DNA from 2 places in the Streptomyces sp. NPDC043427 genome. Region 2 is predicted to be linked to the other one. Evidence: riboswitches for the same ligand, from Rfam matches in the RefSeq annotation. Region 2 holds a riboswitch; the other holds the start of a gene.
The links. Region 2 has a riboswitch for cyclic di-AMP ahead of AC067M_RS22830 (transglycosylase family protein). Riboswitches for the same ligand answer to the same signal wherever they lie in the genome.
Positions count from the first base shown of each region.

Region 1 (3,227 bases), on a different contig from region 2:
GCGGCTGTCGGCCGACCACGTCGTCGCGGCGACCGGCTACCGCGTCGACCTCGCCGCGATGGACTTCCTCGGCCATGAGCTGCGCACCGAACTCGCGGTGAGCCGTGGCACACCCAAGCTGGGCGCGGGATACGTGTCGTCGGTGCCGGGGCTGTACTTCACGGGGCTGCCGGCCGCGGCGTCGTACGGCCCGGTGATGCGGTTCGTGTGCGGCACGGAGTTCGCCTCACCGAGGCTGGCGCGGCATCTGGCGGCGGCGCACGGCTGAGACGGAGGGACACGAGCACCCCCTGGGGGTGAAAAGCCGATCGCCGCATGGGAGTTGAAAGTGGCGGCTGGGCGGCGATGGGCGCTGTCGCCGTCCGGTTCGCGCTGAGTGGAGGGGGGTGTCCTGTCCGTATTCTCTGATCATGGCCGCACCCACCGCATCTGACGAGCGCACCGCGTACTCACTCATCGCCACCGACCTGGACGGAACGCTGCTGCGCGGCGACGACACCGTCTCCGACCGGTCCTTCGCCGCGCTCGCGCGGGTGGCACGGGCGGGTGCCCAGCACCTCGTCGTCACGGGACGGCCGGCGCCCCGGGTGCGCCCGCTCCTCGACGACCTCGGCAGCGCGGGGCTCGCGGTGTGCGGGCAGGGCGCACAGGTCTACGACGCCGGCGCGGACCGGCTGTTGTGGTCCGTCACCCTGGACCGGGAGTTGGCGGAGACGGCGCTGGAGAAGGTGGAGGCCGAGGTGGGGCAGGTGTACGCCGCGGTAGACCAGGACGGCGTCGAGGGGCTCACGCTCATCGAGCCCGGGTATCTGATGCCCCACCCGACCCTGCCCGCCGTACGGGTCGGTCGGCGCGCAGACCTGTGGTGCGCGCCGATCAGCAAGGTCCTGCTACGCCATCCCGACCTGTCCGACGACGAACTGGCTGCGACGGCGCGCGGAGTGGTCGGCTCCCTCGCGACGGTCACCATGTCGGGACCGGGGACGGTCGAACTCCAGCCGTGCGGCATCACCAAGGCGACCGGCCTGGCGCTGGCCGCCGAGCACCTGGGTCTGAGCCCGGCGGACACGATCGCCTTCGGGGACATGCCCAACGACATCCCCATGTTCGACTGGGCGGCCCGAGGCGTCGCGATGGCCAACGCACACCCCGAACTCAAGGCCGTAGCAGACGAGATCACCACGTCGAACGAGGACGACGGCATCGCCGTCGTCCTCGAAGGACTGTTCCCCGAAGGCTGAGGGGGGCAGGCCTAGGGCCTCTCGTTTGGATCAGGCCGGATCAGGGAGCGGGGTCCGGCCTGATCCAAACAAAAAAGAACAAGCAGGGAACCAAAAGTTGTTGACCGGAAAGTAGCGTGCCGCCGCGTAGTTGCAGGCGGCCGTGATGTTCGCGATCGGGTCGTAGGGGTCGAACGACGTGCCGGGCACGTGGTAGGCCTGGAACGTCGGGTCGATGACCTGGAGCAGGCCCTTGGACGGGGTTCCGGCGGCCGCGTTGGAGTCCCACAGGTTGATGGCGTTGGGGTTGCCGGAGGACTCACGCATGATGTTGCGGTAAATGCCGTCGTAGGAACCGGGGATGCCCCGTTCGGCCATGATGGCGAGCGACGCTCGGATCCAGCCGTCGAGGGTGTTGGGGTAGCCCGTGACGGCAGCGGTCGTCAGGGTCGGGGTGGCGGCGGAGGCACTGGTCGCGCCGATGAGCGGCAGCGCGAGCACGGCGGCGCCGGTGCCGGCGACGGCGAGAGTGCGAACGAGTCGGGACGTGCGGGTGCGGCGGGGCAGGCCGGCAGCGGGCATGGTGAATTCCTCTCCGGCGCCTGCGAGGTGAGCTGTCGGGTTCGGGCTGGGAGGTGCCCGGCCGGGCCGCCGTACGGCGACACGGCTTCACCCCAAGCCGGTCCGGTGCGATGCCCGGCCCGGCGACTTACCTGGGTCCCCCGCTCCTGCCGTACGCGAGTGAGTTCGTCGATGGGTGGCGGCGGGCGGCGGCAGGATGAGGCGTCCGCCCGACAGGCCGGGAACGTATGCGAGAGCACATGTCGGGAACAAGTGGTGGATTGGCGTCTTGCCCTATTGACCTTGGTCTGAGGCGTATCGGGTGCTTGATCCTTTGCGGTTGCCAAGACTCAACTCGGGGGTGGGCAAAGGGGGGAGCTGACATGCGGCGCAGTGTCCGAATAAACCCGCACGTGACCCAATTCACTGCGCACATCTCCTCAGCTCATTTGCCGCCAAGGGGAATTGAGGATCCAATTGCGGCAAATAGGGCACTACGACTCCATGGCTGGATGACGACCGCGAGGTGGGGCATGAATCACTGCTCGCGGGTAAGTCGATGGATGTCCTGTCGTATCGGAAGATCAAAGACATAACGCCTGATTCCATACCGTCCGGACGGTATGGAATGTGGGAGGGCGGGGGGCATCAGTGATCGAAAGGTGACCGGATACGCTGACTTGAGTGATGGCAGCGACCTATCGACAAACCATGTAAGCGCCGGTAGACACCAGCAGACAGGAGACCCCTCGTGACCGTCGTCGGGCCGTTCGGGCTGAGCGTGCGGGACCAGGCTCTGGAAGCCGATGTCCAGGCCGGAATGGCGGCCGTCGAGGAAGGTTTGCTCGAAGCCACCAAGAGCGAGGTCCCGTTCATTACGGAGGCCGCGCAGCACCTCGTACGAGCGGGCGGGAAGCGTTTTCGGCCACTTCTTGTGATGCTCGCGGCGCAGTTCGGTGACCCGTACGCGCCGGGGATCGTGCCGTCGGCGGTGGTGGTGGAGCTGACCCACCTCGCCACGCTGTACCACGATGACGTGATGGACGAGGCCGAGGTGCGGCGCGGAGTGGACAGCGCGAACACGCGCTGGGGCAACTCCGTCGCGGTCCTCACCGGCGACTTCCTGTTCGCGCGGGCCTCGCACATCCTGGCCGACCTGGGGCCGGAGGCGGTGCGGGTCCAGGCGGAGGCGTTCGAGCGGCTGGTCACGGGCCAGATCCTGGAGACGGCGGGCCCCACGGACGGGCGCGACCCGGTCGAGCACTACCTGGACGTGCTGGGTGGCAAGACCGGCTCGCTCGTCGCGGTGTCGTGCCGCTTCGGGGCGATGATGTCCGGCGCCGACGAGACCGTGGTCGACGTCCTGACGCAGTACGGCGAGCGGCTGGGGGTCGCCTTCCAGCTCGCGGACGACGTGCTGGACATCGCCTCCGACTCCCACGAGTC
Region 1 is NZ_JBWKCC010000032.1:115,054-118,280, forward strand. Features, by position in the region: gene AC067M_RS36865 (NAD(P)-binding domain-containing protein) at 1-268, shown strand, start outside; gene AC067M_RS36870 (HAD family hydrolase) at 411-1,241, shown strand; gene AC067M_RS36875 (transglycosylase SLT domain-containing protein) at 1,272-1,802, opposite strand; cyclic di-AMP (ydaO/yuaA leader) riboswitch at 1,805-1,970, opposite strand; gene AC067M_RS36880 (polyprenyl synthetase family protein) at 2,533-3,227, shown strand, end outside.
Region 1: linked by a shared signal. The riboswitch ahead of AC067M_RS36875 (transglycosylase SLT domain-containing protein) and the one ahead of AC067M_RS22830 (transglycosylase family protein) in region 2 are both predicted to bind cyclic di-AMP.

Region 2 (3,227 bases):
CAGCTCCGGGCCGATCTGCTCGATGACGGCGAGGACGGCCTTCTCGACACCCTTGCCCTGGTAGCGGTTCGGGTCACCGTCGCGGAGCTCGATGGCCTCGAAGGCGCCCGTGGAGGCGCCGGAGGGGACGGCGGCACGACCCGTGCTGCCGTCGTCGAGGCCGACCTCGACCTCGACCGTGGGGTTGCCTCGGGAGTCCAGGATTTCCCGGGCTACGACGACGTCGATGGACGGCACGAGCATCTCCTTCTTGGGATGTGACGCTGGAAGTGCGGGGCCCGCGGGCCTTGCGACTAGAGCCTAACCGCCCCCGCGGCATCGGCATCCGACCGACCGCCCCGTGGACAGGCTGACCGTACACATTGTTCCCGGCCGGAACAAAGAGCGCACGGAGATTGCGGGCGAAGGGCGGGCAAAGAAAAACCCCGCTCCGGTGCGTACGGGGGAAGACGCACCGGAGCGGGGAGCCCGCGTCCTGCTTCGGACGGAAGCTGTCGGCCCGGCTTACTTCAGGTGAAGCTGCTGGCCCGGGTAGATGAGGTTGGCGTCCTCGACGATGTCCTTGTTCAGCTCGAACAGCTTCTCCCAGCCGCCCGCGACCTTCTGCTTCGTGGCGATCGAGCTGAGGGTGTCACCCGCGACGACCTTGTACTCGCCGTCACCCTTCTTGACCTTCTTGCCGGTCGGCGTGGTGACGGTCTTCTTGGCGGCGGGACGCTCGGAGGAGCGGGAGGCCTGCTGCTCGGTCGAGCGGGTGCTGGTGCCGCTGTCGTTCGAGGAGCTGCTGGAGTTGCTGGAACCGCTGGAGGAGGAGCCGCTGCCGGAGGAGGTGTCGGTGCTGCCGCTGGAGGAGGCACCGGACAGGCCCTTGCCGCAGACCGGCCAGGCACCCTTGCCCTGGGAGGCGAGGACCTTCTCGGCGACGGCGATCTGCTGCGCCTTGGAGGCCTGGTTGGCCTGGGAGGCGTACTGCGTGCCGCCGTACGCGGCCCACGTGGAGGCGGAGAACTGCAGGCCGCCGTAGTAGCCGTTGCCGGTGTTGATGGACCAGTTGCCGCCCGACTCGCACTGGGCGACCGTGTCCCACTCGGAGGTGGTGGCGGCGGAGGCGTTGCCGGCCGCCATCAGCGGGGCGGCGACAGCGGCGCCGGTCACACCGGCGATGGCGATGGCGCGAGTGGCCTTGGACGGACGACGGTGCTTGCCCTTGCCGGAAAACAGCATGGTTGGATCCCCTCACCGACGCCTGCGAGGTGAGCTGTCGGGTTCGGGCCGGTTGAGTTGCCCGGCCGCACCTCTCACGAGGCGCGGCTTCACCCCAAGCCGGATCCGGTCTCAATGTCCGGGCCCGGCACTTACCTTGGGTCCCCCGCTCCTGCCTACGGCGCTTTACGCGACGACTGTTCCCGTACGGCCGCTGGCAGGATTCGGCGTTGCGGCAGCCGGGGCTCGTGTTGGCGAGCGGTCATGACCGTAGACACGCCGTCCGCGGAATTTCAAAGACGATCAGGGCTTCTGAGACTCATCCCACACTTTCGCCAAATTGGACATTCGGCGCGAAGTAGGGCGTGAACTCCCGCCACTTTTCGCCCTATTCAGCCCCGACTCGGAGGGTCTGACCGGCGGAGATGTTGTTCGGGTCGGCGCCGATCGCCTGCTTGTTACCGGCATAGAGCGCGGACCATCCGCCGTCGAGGCCAAGGGAGTCGGCGATGGACGCCAGGGTGTCACCGGGACGGACGGTGTAGGCGTGACGACCGGAGGAGGCGGTGGCGGCTCCACCGCCCGTGGCCTCGTCGGCACTGTTGCCGCGGTGACGGCCGGTGCCGGTGGAATCGGCACTCACGGAGCCGGTGTCCACAAGACTCCAGGAACCCGCACCCTGCTGCGCATTGTCCGAATCGTCGGACTTGCCGGATGCGGGGTCTTCCGTGGGCGAGCTTTCGGGGCTCCGTGAGTCCTTGGCGCCGGAATCCGCGGACGAATCAGACTTCGCGGAATCATCCGACTTGGGAGATGAAGGGGACGAAGGGGACGGCGACGCGGAGGATCCGGTCGCGGATTCGTCGGGGGCGCCGGCGTCCGAGGACCCTTCGGGTGCCTCGGGGGAACCTGAGGCGTCGGAGGAGCCGGAGGAGTCCGATGAGTCGGATGATTCGGATGAACTGGGCGAACTGGACAGGCCCAGGCCCCGGGAGGGCACGTCGTCGGCCACGCCCGTGTCCACGTCGGCCGAGCCCGAGTCGTTTCCGAGCCCGGAGAGCAGTCCACAGGTGGGCCAGGCGCCGGGGCCGATGTCGGCGAGGATCTTCTCGGCGACGGCTATCTGTTGGGAACGGCTGGCCTTGTCGGCGCTGGAGGCGAATTCGAGGCCGCCGTACTTCTCCCAGCGCTCCTGGGTCAGATGCAGCCCGCCGTAGAACCCGTTGCCCGTGTCGGCGCTCCACGCTCCGCCGGTCTCGCAGTCGGCCACCTTGTCCCACGTGGTGCCGTCGGCCGCGCTCGCGCCGGTGGCACCGAGGAGCGGGATGGCGATGGCGGAGCCGGTCACCCCGGCCGCGACGAGAAGAGCCGGAGCCTGACGAGGGCGACGGTGGCGACCGTTCCCGGAGAGCATGCGGTGACCTTTCGCGAGACAGCACTTACCCACGCGGCGAGTGAAGCCGAGGTGCCGCGTTGACGAGTGAACGTATCGACAGCCGATCACTTGTCACAAGTTAATGCCGCGTAGATCACGTGAAGATCACAGAGTTGAATGCATGTCACCCTGGCGCATCGGGTACACAGCGCACTCGCTCGATCACCGTGTGGGCGTGAACTCCACGGGCAGTGTGCGCAGTCCCCGCATGATGAGTCCGCCACGCCACCTCAAATCGGCCGGATCCTCCCCGAGTCGCAGGTCGGGAAGCCGGGTGAGCAGTGTGGCGAGCGCGGTCTGCCCCTCCAGACGGGCCAGCGGCGCGCCGAGGCAGTAGTGGATGCCGTGCCCGTACCCGAGGTGCTGGTTGTCCCGCCGACCGAGGTCGAGGACATCCGGCTCCGCGAACCGCTCCGGATCCCGGTCCGCGGCGGCGAGTACGACGAGGACGGGGTCCCCGGCCGCGATGTCCTGCCCGCCGATGCTGAGCGGCTCGGTGGCGAAGCGCCAGGTGGCGAGCTCGACGGGGCCGTCGTAGCGCAGGAGTTCCTCGACGCCGGTCTCTAGGAGGTCGGTGTGTCCGGCGGTG
Region 2 is NZ_JBWKCC010000014.1:110,090-113,316, reverse strand. Features, by position in the region: gene eno (phosphopyruvate hydratase) at 1-237, opposite strand, end outside; gene AC067M_RS22830 (transglycosylase family protein) at 505-1,224, opposite strand; cyclic di-AMP (ydaO/yuaA leader) riboswitch at 1,229-1,397, opposite strand; gene AC067M_RS22825 (LysM peptidoglycan-binding domain-containing protein) at 1,592-2,617, opposite strand; gene AC067M_RS22820 (cytochrome P450 family protein) at 2,801-3,227, opposite strand, start outside.